Regions from separate parts of the Mesorhizobium sp. WSM4887 genome, predicted to be linked through region 1. Evidence: predicted binding sites of a transcription regulator. Region 1 holds the regulator's gene; each other region holds the start of a gene.
What was found. The regulator LexA, encoded in region 1, represses DNA repair genes until DNA is damaged. The targets are predictions, from matches to a motif close to TGTTCNNNNTGTGTTCNG.
Positions count from the first base shown of each region.

Region 2: the regulator LexA is predicted to act here: its motif matches at 1,644-1,661, upstream of parE (DNA topoisomerase IV subunit B).
Region 3: the regulator LexA is predicted to act here: its motif matches at 2,717-2,734, upstream of P9230_RS31530 (ATP-dependent helicase).

Region 1 covers NZ_JARTVP010000001.1:88,032-93,132, forward strand. The annotation lists gene trpC (indole-3-glycerol phosphate synthase TrpC) at 1-66, shown strand, start outside; gene moaC (cyclic pyranopterin monophosphate synthase MoaC) at 69-548, shown strand; gene glp (gephyrin-like molybdotransferase Glp) at 550-1,755, shown strand; gene lexA (transcriptional repressor LexA) at 1,872-2,606, shown strand; gene P9230_RS00400 (ComEC/Rec2 family competence protein) at 2,590-5,052, opposite strand.
Region 2 covers NZ_JARTVP010000001.1:445,450-450,550, forward strand. The annotation lists gene P9230_RS02170 (type II and III secretion system protein family protein) at 1-453, opposite strand, end outside; gene cpaB (Flp pilus assembly protein CpaB) at 535-1,473, opposite strand; gene parE (DNA topoisomerase IV subunit B) at 1,727-3,781, shown strand; gene P9230_RS02185 (FUSC family protein) at 3,825-5,101, shown strand, end outside.
Region 3 covers NZ_JARTVP010000023.1:2,470-7,570, forward strand. The annotation lists gene P9230_RS31510 (hypothetical protein) at 1-794, opposite strand, end outside; gene P9230_RS31515 (LysR substrate-binding domain-containing protein) at 905-1,873, shown strand; gene P9230_RS31520 (hypothetical protein) at 2,124-2,306, opposite strand; gene P9230_RS31525 (hypothetical protein) at 2,432-2,587, shown strand; gene P9230_RS31530 (ATP-dependent helicase) at 2,749-4,830, shown strand; gene P9230_RS31535 (GGDEF domain-containing protein) at 4,913-5,101, opposite strand, start outside.

The sequences.
Region 1 (5,101 bases):
CAGGCCGACGTGGCCGCCGCGACCGCCCTTCTGCTGACGGGCAAGGCGCCGGCCGAGGCCGTTTGAGGATGCCCGCGCTTACGCATCTCGGCGCCAAGGGCGAAGCCAACATGGTCGATGTCGGCGGCAAGGCCGAGACGACGCGCACGGCCATCGCCGAAGGGTATGTCACCATGCAGCCGGAAACGCTGGAGATGATCCTGGCCGGCGACGCCAAGAAAGGCGACGTGCTTGGCACGGCGCGCCTCGCCGGCATCATGGCGGCCAAGAAGACGCATGAGCTCATCCCGCTTTGCCATCCCCTCCTTCTCACCAAGGTTGCCGTCGAGATCGAGCCCGATCGCGCGCTTCCCGGCCTGAGGGTCACCGCGCTTGCCAGGGTTACCGGCAAGACCGGGGTCGAAATGGAGGCGCTGACCGCGGCGTCGGTTGCCTGCCTCACCATCTACGACATGGCCAAGGCAGCGGACCGCGCCATGGCGATTTCCGGCATCAGGCTGGTCGAGAAAACCGGCGGCAAGTCGGGCGACTACAAGGTAGGTCCTTAGCATGGCTTTGCTTCCGGTCGCCGAGGCGCTCCAACGCCTGTTGGACGGCGCGACCGCGCTGCCAGGCGAAAGCGTGCCGCTGGCCGACGCGTCCGGCCGGGTGCTGGCCGACCCCGTGGTGGCTCTGCGCACCCAGCCGCCCTTCAATGCGTCGGCGATGGACGGCTATGCCGTGCGGGCCGCCGACGTAGCCTCGGCGCCGGCGCGGCTCTCCGTGATCGGCATGGCGCCCGCCGGGCGTGGCTTCACCGGCTCTGTCGGCAAGGGCGAGGCCGTGCGCATCTTCACCGGCGCGCCGCTCCCCGAAGGCGCCGATACCATCGTTATCCAGGAGAATGTCCGCGATCTCGGCGGCGGCGGCATCGAAGTGACCGAGCCGACCGTGGAGGGACGAAACGTCCGTCGCCGCGGCCTCGACTTCTGCGAGGGCGACCTGCTCCTCGAAAAAGGCCGCCAGCTCGATCCGGCGGCGCTTTCGCTGGCGGCATCGGCCAACCATCCGAGTCTCAACGTGGTGCGGCAGCCGCTGCTCGCCATCATCGCCACCGGCGATGAATTGCTGCCGCCGGGCAGCGCGCTCGGCCCCGACCAGATCATCTCGTCGAATACCTGTGGCGTCACAGCTACGGCCCAGTCGGTCGGCGCGCGCGCGCTCGACCTCGGCATTGCCGCCGACCGCAAGGACGCGATCGCGGCCCTGGTCAAGAAGGCGGTCAAGGCCGGCGCCGACGTCATCGTCACGCTTGGCGGCGCCTCCGTCGGCGACCACGACTTGATCCATGACGTGCTGACCGGCGAAGGCATGCAGCTCGACTTCTGGAAGATCGCCATGCGTCCCGGCAAGCCGCTGATGTTTGGCCGGCTCGGCGACATTCGCTGCATCGGCCTGCCCGGCAATCCGGTCGCAAGCCTGGTCTGCTCGCAGCTGTTCCTGAAGCCGCTTCTGGCGCGGCTGGGCGGCCGGTCCTGCCGTCAGGAAATCCGCACGGCCCGGTTAGGCGTCGCAATGCACGCCAACGATCTCAGGCAGGACTATGTCCGCGCCGTGGTCCGCGAAGATGCGGGGGGGTTGATCGCAACACCGTTCGGCATCCAGGATTCCTCGATGTTGAGGATGCTCGCCGATGCCAATGGCCTGATCGTGCGCCAACCCTTCGCACCGGCGGCTGAAGCCGGCGAGGAATGCACCGTTCTGATGTTACGCTGAACAAAACGTCAACACATTCACTAAACTTTAAACGGTTGCGGAACACAACTGGAACAGATAGTGTTTGTTCTGGGTTTGTTTTTCTGATTCTGGTTTCAGAACCCATGGGGGCCGCCATGCTGACGCGCAAACAACATGAACTGCTGATGTTCATCCATGAACGGCTCAAGGAAAGCGGCATTCCGCCGTCTTTCGATGAGATGAAGGAAGCGCTCGACCTTGCCTCGAAATCGGGCATCCACCGCCTGATCACGGCGCTGGAGGAGCGCGGTTTCATTCGCCGGCTTCCGAACCGGGCGCGTGCTCTTGAAGTGCTGCGCCTACCTGACTCGATCGCGCCCGGCCTCAATGCGGCGAAGAAATTCTCGCCGAGCGTCATCCAGGGCGGCCAAGGCAATCTCGGCCGCCAGATCAAACCCGCGGCGCCCGCCCGCACGCCGACGCCCAGCAATGACGACGACGCCGTTTCAGCCGTCTCCATCCCGGTGATGGGTCGCATTGCCGCCGGCGTGCCGATCGACGCCATCCAGCACCAGACGCATTCGATCACAGTGCCGCCGGACATGATCGCGGGCGGCGAGCACTACGCGCTCGAGGTCAAAGGCGATTCGATGATCGAGGCCGGCATCTTCGACGGCGACACGGTCATCATCCGCAACGCCAGCACTGCGAGCCCCGGGGAGATCGTCGTGGCGCTGGTCGATGACGAGGAGGCGACGCTGAAGCGCTTCCGCCGCAAGGGCGCCTCCATCGCGCTCGAGGCTGCCAATCCGGCCTATGAGACGCGCATCTTCGGTCCCGATCGCGTCAAGGTTCAGGGCAAGCTCGTCGGGCTCATCCGCCGCTACTGAGGGGCTGCGGCTTGGCTTTCGGCTTCTCGGGCTTCTTGTAAGGCGCCAACCCCCTCGCCTCACGCGAGTAGCGCCGCTGTTCGTGCCAAGGGCGGTACGGTTTTTCGACGGCGTATTGAATGGTTGCTCGCGCCGTCGCCGATTGCGGATCGAAGAAGACGGCGGCACTGCCGTCGCGCGCGAGCTGCCGCTTGGTGACAACGAGGACACGCGGATCGCGGCAGGGATTGTAGGCCGTGGCGTCGTTGATGACGATGAGGTCTGCGAAGTCGCAGGCAGGCCGGGCAGCTTCGCGTTTTTCGGCGAGCGCGACGATCGCGCCTGATGGATGCCGGCCAATGCAGAGATCGCCCGTGCAGTAAAAGGGCGATCCAGGCGGCAGGTCGACGGGATCGGCTATGTCCAGCGTGCCCTTGGCGAATGTCTCCGGCGGCACGATCGTTTCGGCCTTGAGCGCGCGTTTCCAGTTATCGGTGGTGAACTCGTTCGAGCGGGCACGATTGATGGCGAGTTCGCCGCCGCCGATCGGCATCGCCACCAGATGCGCGTCCTCCGAGATCAGCAGGTCGGGCGTGCGCACCTGCGGGATCATCATGACGGCCGCGGCAGCGAAAGGAATCGCGGCCAGCCTGAGCCACGTAGTCGCCATCGTGGCGATGACGAGCGCGATCGTCGCCAGCAGCACCGAATGGATCGAGATCAGGCCCACGGCATCGACCGGCGACCACTCCGAAATCCACGCCGAGATCGCGATCATCGCCGCCAGGCCCTTGCCCATCAAATAGAGGAAGGGCCCGTCGAAGCCGAACGGCATCATGACCGCGCTGGCGACGGCGAGAAACATCACGATCGTGACGATCGGCATGATCGCGAGATTGGCCAGCAGGCTAAGCGGCGAGACGCGCTGGAAATGCCAGATGGCAAACAGCGCCGTGGCACTTCCGGCAATGATCGACGTCATCGCGGCGCCACCTGCTCCGACTGCCAGTTTGTGCGACATGAACCGCAGGAACGAACGCTTTGCCGGCGGCGCTCTCACCTTGCCGGCGCGGTAGTCGGACCAGCCGGCATAGGCGCCGACAAGGGCGGCGGTTGCCGCGAACGACATCTGAAAGCTCGGGCCAACCACTTCATGCGGCGACACCAGGATGACGGCGATGGCCGAGATCGCCAAGTTGCGCATCGTCAGCGCGGCGCGGTCGAAAAGCACGGCGATCAGCATGACGGCCAGCATGATGAAGCTTCGCTCGGCGGCGACCACCACGCCGGAGATGACGAGGTAGGCGGCGATCGACATAAGCGCGATTGCCGCGGCATATTTCTTCACCGGCCGGCGTGACGAAAAATCCGGGAACAGCGCAAAGGCGCCGCGCAGCAGAAGCATGACCGTGCCGGCGACCAGCGCCATGTGCAGGCCCGAAATCGAGATGATGTGATAGATGCCGGTCCGCCGCATCGCCTCGTTGATGTCCTCGGGAATGCCGGCGCGCACGCCGACGATCAGTGCGGCGGCAATCTCGCCTTCGGGTCCGCCGACGGTGCTTCTGATGTGGTCGGCAATATTTTCGCGCGCGTTCTCGATGGCCGAGGCGATGCTCGTCTGGCCGATCGGGTCGGTTGGCGGAATGAGTTTCGGGTCGCCGAGGAAAAATCCGCTGCCGCCGATGCCGGAAAAATAGCTGTCGAAGGAAAAATCATAACTTTCCGGACGGACCGGCCCTGTCGGCGGCAGGAGCCGCGCGTAACCCGTCACCAGCGATCCGGCCTTCATGCCGGCCGGGATCCTGCGTGCCGAGACCCTGACGCGATCCGGTGCGTAGCGCAGCTTTGGATGCGCGGTCGAGACGAGATCGATGGTCAGCCTGACGCGGCCATTGGCCATTTCCTCGGCGATGACGACGCGGCCTGTCAGCCGCGTCTGGATTTCGGAGCCGAGCATCGGTGTAGCGGCGCGCCAGGTCTCGACCTTCGCGGCGACGAAGCCCAGCGCGCAAAACAGCGCCGCCATAAAGACCAGGTGTGTCTTCAGCCAGGGGCGCGAAACCGCCGCGCATAGAGCCATCAGCGCCACCGCCGCCAGCGGTCTGTAAAGATCCGGCTCGGCGCTCAAGGAATAATAGAGTATCACGCCGGCGGCCAGGAACACCGGCACCAGCAGGAAGCCGATGCCGCGGTCGAGCTCGGTTGAGGCTGCCTCGGCCACACCCCGGCGAAACACGGAAAACGAGGCACGGCGGAACCGCCTGCGGATTAAGTCGATGGCCGCCGGCGGAGGAGCTTGTAGCGAAGCATCGCCGTCCGGCGGCAAAATCTCGGTGGCCGGACGCGGTACGGGAACCAAAACCGGTACTGCCTCTGCAGGTATTGTGTCGGCAAACAGCAGGCGCTCGCTCACGCCAGCCGCCGTCTCCTCGCCCTCCTCCGCACCCCGGCCACGTCCAGCCATCGGGTCTGCCCCTTGCGCCCCAGACCTCCTATGCTACATGAACGCCCAC
Region 2 (5,101 bases), 360 kb from region 1:
CGACGCGATCTTGCTCGCCTTGTCGGCCGCGACCGCGTCTTCCGCCTCGCCCGAAAGCACCACGCGGCCGTTGGCCGAACCGACCTTGATCTTGGCATCCGGCACGCTGGCGCGGATGGTGTTCGCGAGTTGGTCGGTGTCCAGCGTCACCTCGATGTCGATGGTGCCGACGAGCTGCTTGTTCTGATCGAACAGCGCGATGCCGGTGGTGCCGAGATTGTTGCCCAACACATAGAAGGACTTGTCGGTCAGCGGATTGACGTTGGCGATCTCCGGATCGCCGATGACGATCTGATAGAAGGCCGCGTTCGTCATGATCGTCTTGGGCTTGCCCTTGGCGACTTTGATCGAGGCGTTCTTGGTCGCCGAGACGTATACGACGTCGTTGTTGGCCTGGGCCGGCGCCCCAAAGGCCAGCATTCCGGCGGCTGCCAGAAAGGCGCCCGCCGCCATTGCACGCAGAAGGCGCAGCCCTCTCGTCGTCCGTTCTTTGTTCAACACATGCATTGTCCCGTTCCCGCCGGTCCCCACCGGCTATTGTTCTTGTTCCTTGGAAGGAACGACGTCTCCCTCGGCGGGCTTGGAGGGAACCTTGTATTCCTCCACCTTCGTGCCACGGGACACGATCACCGTCTTGAATTTTGGCTCCTCCGGCTCCTTCGCCACCGCCTTGACCAGCGAGGCGGCGCTTGCCTCGGCGCTCGCGGCAACCGAACCGCCGAAGGAAGAGATGGTGGTAAGCCCGTTGCCGCTGGCGCTGGCATCGGCGGCGGACCGCAAAGACAGCGACAAGGAGCCGACGGTGCGGGCGAGCGCTACCTTCTGCGCCCCTTCGTTCGTGACCTCGAGGGTGACGGAATTGGCGACCTGCGGCTCGGTCTTGCGCGCGTCCGCGCCCTGCCCGACCGAAAGCACCTTGGCGTCGGAGACGACGATTTCGGACGTGACCGTCGAGCCGGCTGCCCCTTGCGCGTTCTTGGACACTTCCTGGATTTCGCCGGCATCGCGCGTCAGCACGACGTCGACCCGGTCGCCCGGCGTGATGAAGCCGCCGACGCCGGCGATCTCGTCGGTGCGGATGGTGACGGCCCGCATGCCCGGCGACAGCATGTTGGAAAGTGTGGCGCGGCCATTCGGTCCCGACAGCTTGGCGAGCAGCACCGGCTCGTTGACCTCGATCGGCGACAGCACGACGCGGCTGCCTTCGGCCAGCAGCTTGTCGACGGTCGGGAAGGCGCCTTGCGGCAGAGAATCCTGCGGCCACGGAATTTCGGTGAGTTGCGACCGGTCGAGCTGCATGCCGTAGCGCAGCGGCGCATTCGCCACAACGATGGTCTTGAATTCGACTTTGGCCTCGTGCGGCACCACGATCGATGCCGTCTTCTGCTCGGACTGGGCCCTCGCCTGGCTTTTGACCCAGAAGTCCGCGGCAAAGATCGAGATCGCGCCGAAAACGGCTGCGATGCCGATCATGGTTATGGCCCTGCCCTTCACAACGAAACCCCTGACGCCCCGTGGTCTTTTGTCGTTGAGGCTCACGCTAGGCGTTAATGTTAAAGAATCAGGAATCCGAAGGGTGGAGCCCGCCCTATTTCCAGCGGCTTGGTTATCGAATGGTTTTGGAATAAGAGACAGTTTGATCCCTGAACGGAACAGGAACTCGTTCGCCCGCCAAAAGCGTGGCAGTATCGAGGAGTGATTCGCAGTACCGGACTTAATGGCTAGCATGGACGACACCAGCGATCTTTTCGGCAACCCGGAAAAGCAGCCCCAGCAAGTACGCGCGCCCTCGCGGCCGGCCGATCCGCTGGTGCAGGCCGCGAAGCGCTCGGCCGCCGCCCGCGACGGCAGCGAGAGCTACAGCGCCGCCGACATCGAGGTTCTGGAGGGGCTGGAGCCGGTGCGGCGGCGCCCAGGCATGTATATCGGCGGCACCGACGACAAGGCGATGCATCATCTCTTCGCCGAGGTGATCGACAATTCGATGGACGAGGCGGTGGCCGGCCACGCGACCTTCATCGACGTCGAGCTTTCGGCGGACGGATTTCTTACCGTCACCGACAATGGCCGCGGCATTCCGATCGACCCGCATCCGAAGTTCAAGAAGCCGGCGCTCGAAGTCATCATGACGACGCTGCATTCGGGCGGCAAGTTCGACTCCAAGGTCTATGAGACCTCCGGCGGTCTGCACGGCGTCGGCGTATCCGTCGTCAACGCGCTGTCCGATCACCTCGAGGTCGAGGTCGCGCGCGGGCGCCAGCTCTATCGCCAGCGCTTCTCGCGCGGCGTTCCGGTGAGCGGGCTGGAGCACCTCGGCGAGGTGCACAACCGCCGCGGCACCAGGACCCGCTTCCATCCCGACGAGCAGATCTTCGGCAAGGGCGCCGCCTTCGAGCCGGCCCGGCTCTACCGCATGACGCGCTCGAAGGCCTATCTGTTCGGCGGCGTCGAGATCCGCTGGACCTGCGATCCCTCGCTGATCAAGGAAAAGGATCAAACTCCGGCCAAAGCCGAGTTCCATTTCCCGGGCGGCCTCAAAGACTACCTCAAGGCCACCCTCGGCGACGAATTCCAGGTCACGCGCGAAGTCTTCGCGGGCAAAAGCGACAAGCAGGGCGGCCACGGCTCGCTGGAATGGGCGGTGACCTGGTTCGGCGGCGACGGCTTCCTCAACTCCTACTGCAATACGATTCCCACTCCCGAGGGCGGCACCCATGAGGCGGGCTTCCGCAACGTGCTGACGCGCGGGCTTCGCGCTTATGCCGACCTCATCGGCAACAAGCGCGCCTCGATCATCACGACCGAGGACGTCATGATCTCGGCCGCCGGCATGCTGTCGGTATTCATCCGAGAGCCGGAATTCGTCGGCCAGACCAAGGACAGGCTGGCCACCATCGAGGCGATGCGCATCGTCGAAACCGCCATCCGCGACCCGTTCGACCACTGGCTGGCCGACAACCCGCAGGAAGCCTCGAAGCTTCTCGAATGGGTGATCGCGCGCGCCGACGAGCGTGTGCGCCGGCGCCAGGAAAAGGAAGTGTCGCGCAAGAGCGCGGTACGCAAGCTGCGCCTGCCGGGCAAGCTCGCCGACTGCACGCAGAACGCCGCGGCCGGCGCCGAGATCTTCATCGTGGAGGGCGACTCGGCCGGAGGCTCGGCTAAGCAGGCGCGCGACCGCGCCAGCCAGGCGGTGCTGCCGCTGCGCGGCAAGATCCTCAACGTCGCCAGCGCCGGCAACGACAAGCTTGCCGCCAACCAGCAGATTTCCGACCTGATCCAGGCGCTCGGCTGCGGCACCCGCTCGAAATATCGCGACGAGGACCTGCGCTACGACCGCGTGATCATCATGACCGACGCCGACGTTGACGGCGCGCATATCGCTTCGCTTTTGATCACCTTCTTCTACCAGGAGATGCCTAACCTGATCCGCGGTGGCCATCTCTATATGGCCGTGCCGCCGCTCTATTCGATCCGTCAGGGCGGTAAGGTGGCCTATGCACGTGACGACGCGCACAAGGACGAATTGCTGCGCACCGAATTCACCGGGCGCGGTAAGGTCGAGATCGGCCGCTTCAAGGGCCTTGGCGAGATGATGGCCTCGCAGCTCAAGGAAACCACGATGGACCCGAGGAAGCGCACGCTTCTCAGGGTCGACGTGATCGATGCCGAGCAGGCGACCAAGGACGCCGTCGACGCGCTGATGGGCACCAAGCCCGAGGCCCGCTTCCGCTTCATCCAGGAACGTGCCGAATTCGCCGAGGCCGACGTGCTGGATATCTGAACGCGGACTGGTCCATAACAGGCTCCGGCACGGAGACTTGCATGTGACCTGGACGCGGCTGAAGGATCTAGCCGGGACACCGTTAAGTGAGTTGACCCAGCCGACGCGTTCGGACTGGATCTTCGCCCTGCGAACGGTTTCTGCCGGGCTGATCGCGCTGCTTGCCGCCTACGCCTTGAAGCTCGATCATCCGCAATGGGCGATGATGACGGTGTTCATCGTCGCGCAGCCGGTCGCCGGCATGGTGCTGGCGAAAGGCTTCTACCGCCTGCTCGGTACGCTGGCCGGCGGCCTGGCGGCGATCGGCATCACATCGCTGTTCGGCACCAATCCCTGGCTCTTGGTGACGGTGCTGGCACTATGGATCGGCGTCAGCACCCTCGTTTCCTCGCTGCTGCGCAATCCGGAAGCCTATGGCGCCGCCCTTGCCGGCTATACAGCGATGATCATCAGTCTGCCGGCATTCGGGCAGGCGCATCTCGTCGTCGATCTCGCTGTCGCGCGCTGCGCCGAAATTGTGCTCGGCATCGTCTGCGCCGGCGTCACCAGCCGGCTGATCCTGCCGAAGCTCGCGGCGGACGCCATCATCTCCAGGCTGAAACGCAGCATTCTCGATCTCGCCGACTACGCCTCAGGCGCCTTTTCCGACGGCGATCCGGCCGGTCTTGCCGCTCTCCAGCGCAAGCTGATCACCGATGCCCAGACACTTGCCGAAATGCGCACCTATGCGCGCCTCGAAGCGCCGAGCTTCGCGACCCGCGCCCATCCGGTCCGGCGCACGATCGGACAGCTCCTGTGGGCGCTCTCGGCGGCCCGCGCGCTGCATACCCATGCCGCGCCGGAGAATGCGACGCTCATCCCTGTTCGCAGCGAGTTGAAGGCAATCGTCGGGGAACTCGCTACGACGCGCGACGCGTTGGACGACACCGGCCCATGGGTGGCTCGGCTCGAGGCAATCGCGATCAGGGCAAGAGAAACGGCGCCGGTGGCCACCGATCCCGGTGAAGACAAGGTCGGCACCATCACCCGCCTCACCATTGCCGCCGATTTCGCGGAGGCGCTGAAGCAGGTGATGCGCGGCTTGGATGCGCTTCGCTCGCCGGTTTCCCGAACGTCTCGTGAGCGGCAGCAACCGGCCCTGGTCGTGCACCGCGACTATCATGCGGCCTGGCGCAATGCGGTGCGCGCCGCGCTCGCCACGCTTCTGGTGGCCGCCTTCTGGCTGACCACCAAATGGTCGGAGGCGGCGGGCACCGTCATTCTCGTCGCCGTCGTCTCCAGCCTGTTCGCGGCGCGTCCCGATCCGGTTCAGTCGGCCTG
Region 3 (5,101 bases), on a different contig from region 1:
GCCGGCTTCGGCACGGGATGTTCTTCTGCATGACGGCGATAGGCCGGCAGTTGGTTCGTCCAGACGTCCTCGGCCAGTTCGTTCACCCAGCCGCGGTCCTGATCGTTGTCGGCGGCGAGGTAGAACATGCGGTTGTCATCGACATAGGGCTTCGCCACCGAACGCTGGTTGAGCACCAGGGTGACGCGCGAGCCGAGCTGGATCGGCGCGGTGCGATGGAGCACGCCGAGGAACTGGCCGAGCGTGGCGTAATTCATCTTGTGGTCGATGCGCATGACCCTGTTGCGCGGCAGGTCGCTGCCGGATTCGAGGATGGCACGCCCCGTCTCGGAATCGTCGCAATAGATTTCAAGATGGCCGCCGATCAGAGGATCGCTGATCGAGAGCGGAATGAGTTCCGTCACCGGAACGCCATCGCAGTGCCAGTCGACGGCGCCGTCCTTGGGGTTCATGAAGGTGACGGTCGAGCCGACGATAGACAGCGGATAGGGTTCGAGCTTGGTGCCCATCATGTCGGACAGCCGTTCCAGCCGCAGCTTGTCGTTGAGCAGTTCCTTGATCTCGGGAATGTAGCGGTCCGCGCCGGTGATGAAGGTGAGGTCGAGATGCTTGTGCACGGCGTGGCTGGCCTTGAGCTTGAGCGCCGCCTCCTCGATCGCGGCGAGCAGTTGCGGGTCGTAGCCGTGAAGATACTGGGCGACGCCGAAGCTCGACACTTTCCACGCCGTATCATGACCGATGATGGCTTCACGGCTCATCGCATAGCGCAGTTCGGGGATTGTATGGGCGTTCATTCTACTTCTCCAAGGTCGGTGCAACACTTGGTAAACAGTCGATTGAGCACCCTCCCCTGTAAATTTAGGAATGCTGGTGCTACTTTAAGCATAGCTAAAGGTCGAACCCCGTGCGTCTGCTCAGCCAGGTCAACTTAAACTCGCTGAAAATCGTGGAGAGCGCCGCCAGGCACCGCAACTTCACGCGCGCGGGCGAAGAGCAGTTCATTACCGCCTCCGCCGTCAGCCAGCGGGTGAAGAGCCTGGAGGACCAGCTGCGCTTCAAGATCTTCCAGCGCGGCGGCAATGCGGTGTCGCTGACGCCGGAAGGCGAGACCTACGTGGCGCGCGTGCGCGAGGCGCTGGAGCGGATCGTGGCTGCCAGCATGGAGGCGACCGGCCAATCCCAGGCGCATGTGCTGAAGATCTGCGTTTTGCCGACCTTCGCGGCGCGCTGGCTGTTTCCGCGGCTTGCCACCTTCCAGCGGCAGTATCCGGATATCGAAATGCGGGTCTCGACTTCCTATGCCACGCATGAATTCGCGACCTCCGAATACGATCTCGAGATCCGCTACGGCGACGGCAATTTCCCCGGCCTCAACTCCGCGCTGCTGTTCAAGGAGGACCTGACGCCGGTGTGCAGCCGCAAGCTGTTCCGCGAGGTGCTGGGCGATAAGCCGCTGTCCAAGGTGACGCCGGAGGACCTCAGGCACTTCACCCTGCTCCACTCCGACACCTGCACCCAGAACTGGCAGTCGTGGCTGGCTTTTGCCGGCGCGAGTTTCGTGCTTGGCGAGACCAAGAGCATCTATTTCGATTCCTGCATGATGTCCTACGAGGCGGCCAATGCCGGCATGGGCTTTGCCGTTGCCAACCGCGCCTATATGGCAAGCGACATCCGAGCCGAGCGGCTGGTCGCCCCCTTCGCGGTCCACCATCCCAACACCGCCGGCTGGTATTTCGTCAGCCCCATCAAGGCGCTCGGCGCCCGCAAGGTGGAGCTGTTCAAGCAGTGGATCATGGCCGAAGCGGCGCTGACGCAGCGCCAGTTGGACCTGGAGATCGCCAACGTGCCGCTGGCGCGCGCCGCGATGGCGTGACGCGGCGGCGCAAGCGACGCAAACACACCCCTGAGATTCTCCGATCTTTGAAGGCCGACAAAGCGTTTGGACGGATACCTGTAGCCGGCTAGCGCGATCGCCCCATGACGCGGCGGAGAGACTCAGCTATCTTTGATCCTGCGGCGGGCCTGATTTTCCCGCTTGGCCGGCGCTTTCCAGCTTCCTCCCAAGCAGCGCCGGCCTTCTTCTGCGGCGCCGCCGCTTCGTCTCCCGACAACATCGTCCGCTCTCATTGCTTCGGCGGCGTGCCGGGCTGGTCGCCGCCGGTGGTCGATTGCGGCACCGGGTTCTTGTCGACCTGCGGGTTTTTGTCGACGGTGTCGCTTGGCGCCTTGGTGGGCTGCACGCTGTTGTCGCAGGCGGCGAGCCCGAGCCCTGCCGCGAGAGCCAGCAGCACAGGAAGTTTCTTCATGACGACCTCCTCTCGTTCGCCCCTTTCTTCGAAGCAAACGAGGCGGCGGCGGTTTGGTTGCGCCGTCCGGCGGGAACCAACGCGCCTGTCTCCGGTTGAACCTCGTTAACTCACGAGGAGATGTCATGATCCGTCTGCTGCTCGTCGGCCTGTTCGGCTACACGGCCTATCGCGTCACGATGAGGATCATCGAGGAGGCGTCCGGCGATCTCGCGCCGCCGGACGATCGGCGGTCGCTGCGGCGCCAGTCGGCGGCGATGGGCGTCGAGCCGAAAAGGTAGATCGGCCGTTCTCGCGCTTGTTGGGAAGATGGCCCGCCTATCCAGCATATGCCGGCGCGTACAGCGTCCCCTCTGCCCTGCCGGGCATCGCCCCCCACTTGGCCGCCTTTGGGCGAGATTAGCTGTATTGCGAACAAAGCGGAAACGATGCTTGATGGGCGATGAACATCGCCGCCCGTGATTCGTCCTTCGAAACTCCTGCCTATCTTGCCCGGCTGAACGACGAGCAGCGGCTGGCGGTGGTTCATGGCGACGGCAAGGTGGCCGCGCCGCTGCTGGTGATCGCCGGGGCCGGCTCCGGCAAGACCAGCACGCTGGCGCATCGCGTGGCGCACCTCATCGTCAAGGGCGCCGATCCGCGCCGCATCCTTTTGATGACCTTTTCGCGCCGCGCCGCGGCTGAAATGGCGAAGCGCGTCGAGCGCATCGCCGGCGAGGTGCTGGGCCGCGATGCCGCGATCATCGCCGATGCGCTATCCTGGGCCGGTACTTTCCACGGTATCGGCGCCAGACTCTTGCGCGACTATGCCGAGCAGATCGGCCTCGATCCGGCTTTCACCATCCACGATCGCGAGGATTCGGCCGACCTGATGAACCTTGCCCGGCACGAGCTCGGTTTTTCCAAGACCGAAAGCCGTTTTCCGACCAAAGCCACCTGCCTGCAGATCTATTCGCGGGCGGTGAACGCCCAGGCGCCGCTCGGCGAGGTGCTGGGCTCGGCCTTTCCCTGGTGCTCAGGATGGGCGGAACAGCTGAAGGAGCTGTTCGCGGCTTATGTCGAGGCCAAGCAGGCGCAGAACGTGCTCGATTACGACGACCTTTTGCTCTACTGGGCGCAGATGGCGGCCGAGCCGGAGATCGCCGCTCACCTTGGCTCACGCTTCGACCACGTGCTGGTCGACGAATACCAGGACACCAACCGGCTGCAGGCCTCTATTCTGTTGGCGCTGAAGCCGGACGGCGCGGGCTTGACCGTGGTGGGCGATGACGCACAGTCGATATATTCCTTCCGGGCCGCGGAAGTGCGCAACATTCTCGATTTCCCAAAACAGTTCGCGCAAGGCGCCGAGATCGTCATGCTGGAGCGCAATTACCGCTCGACCGAGCCGATCCTGGCCGCCGCCAACAAAGTAATCGGCGAGGCAAGCGAGCGTTTCACCAAGAATCTCTGGACCGAACGCCGGTCGTCGCACAAGCCGCAACTGGTAAGCGTGCGCGACGAGGCTGAGCAGGCCAATTATGTCTGCCAGGTGATCCTTGCCGAGCGCGAGGCCGGCACGGCGCTCAAGGCGCAAGCCGTGCTGTTCCGCGCCTCGCATCACAGCGGGCCGCTGGAGGTGGAGCTCACGCGGCGCAACATCCCCTTCGTCAAATTCGGCGGGCTGAAATTCCTCGATGCCGCGCATGTGAAAGACATGCTGGCGATGCTGCGCTTTGCCGAGAACCCGCGCGACAGGGTCGCCGGCTTCCGGGTGCTGCAGTTGATGCCCGGCATCGGGCCTTCGGCCGCCTCACAGATCGTCGAGGCGATGGCGACGTCGCTCGACGAGACGCTCGGCCTTGCCCGCTTCCGGCCGCCGCAGCGCGCGGCCGAAGACTGGCCGGTCTTCCTCGACATCTACAGCGGGCTGCGCGCCGGCGCCAAATGGCCGGCCGACCTCGAGCGGATCAGGCTCTGGTACGAGCCGCATCTGGAGCGTATCCACGAGGACGCGATCACGCGCCGGGCCGACCTGTTGCAGCTCGAGCAGATCGCGTCGGGCTATCCCTCGCGCGAGCGTTTCCTGACCGAGCTGACGCTCGACCCGCCCGACGCCACCAGCGACCAGGCCGGCCCGCCGCATCGCGACGAGGATTACCTGATCCTGTCCACGATCCATTCGGCCAAGGGCCAGGAGTGGAAGAACGTCTTCGTGCTCAACACGGTCGACGGCTGCATCCCGGCCGATCTCGGCGTCGGTACCAAGGAGGATATCGAGGAGGAGCGGCGGCTGCTCTATGTGGCGATGACGCGCGCCAAGGACAGCCTGCACCTGGTGGTGCCGCAGCGCTTTTATCCGCACAACCAGCCGGCGCGCGGCGATCGTCACGTCTATGCCTCGCGCACCCGCTTCATCCCGGCCTCGATGCTTTCGGCTTTCGAACAGTCATCCTGGGCGAGCGCGGCGATCACGGACGACCCGCGCCAAAAGCCGGGCGTCAAGGTCGATCTCGGCGCGCGCATGCGCGGCATGTGGAAATAAACGCCTACCCAAAGGCGGGACGACACTCCTACTCAGCCCCACCGCTGGTGAGGGCGCTCCGTTCCCTGCTGCGCGGGTTCGTTCAGTGGAAGGTGCCGGCGGCCTCGCCGGATAGCCTGCTGCGCGGGCTTTCGAAGCTCACCTGGTCGCGTCCGTTCGACTTCGCCTTGTAAAGATGCCTGTCCGCGACCCGAAACATGTGGTGATAGGTGGTGGGCCCGCTGAACGCGACGCCGCCGATGCTGACCGAAAGCGGGCACGGCTGCCCGCC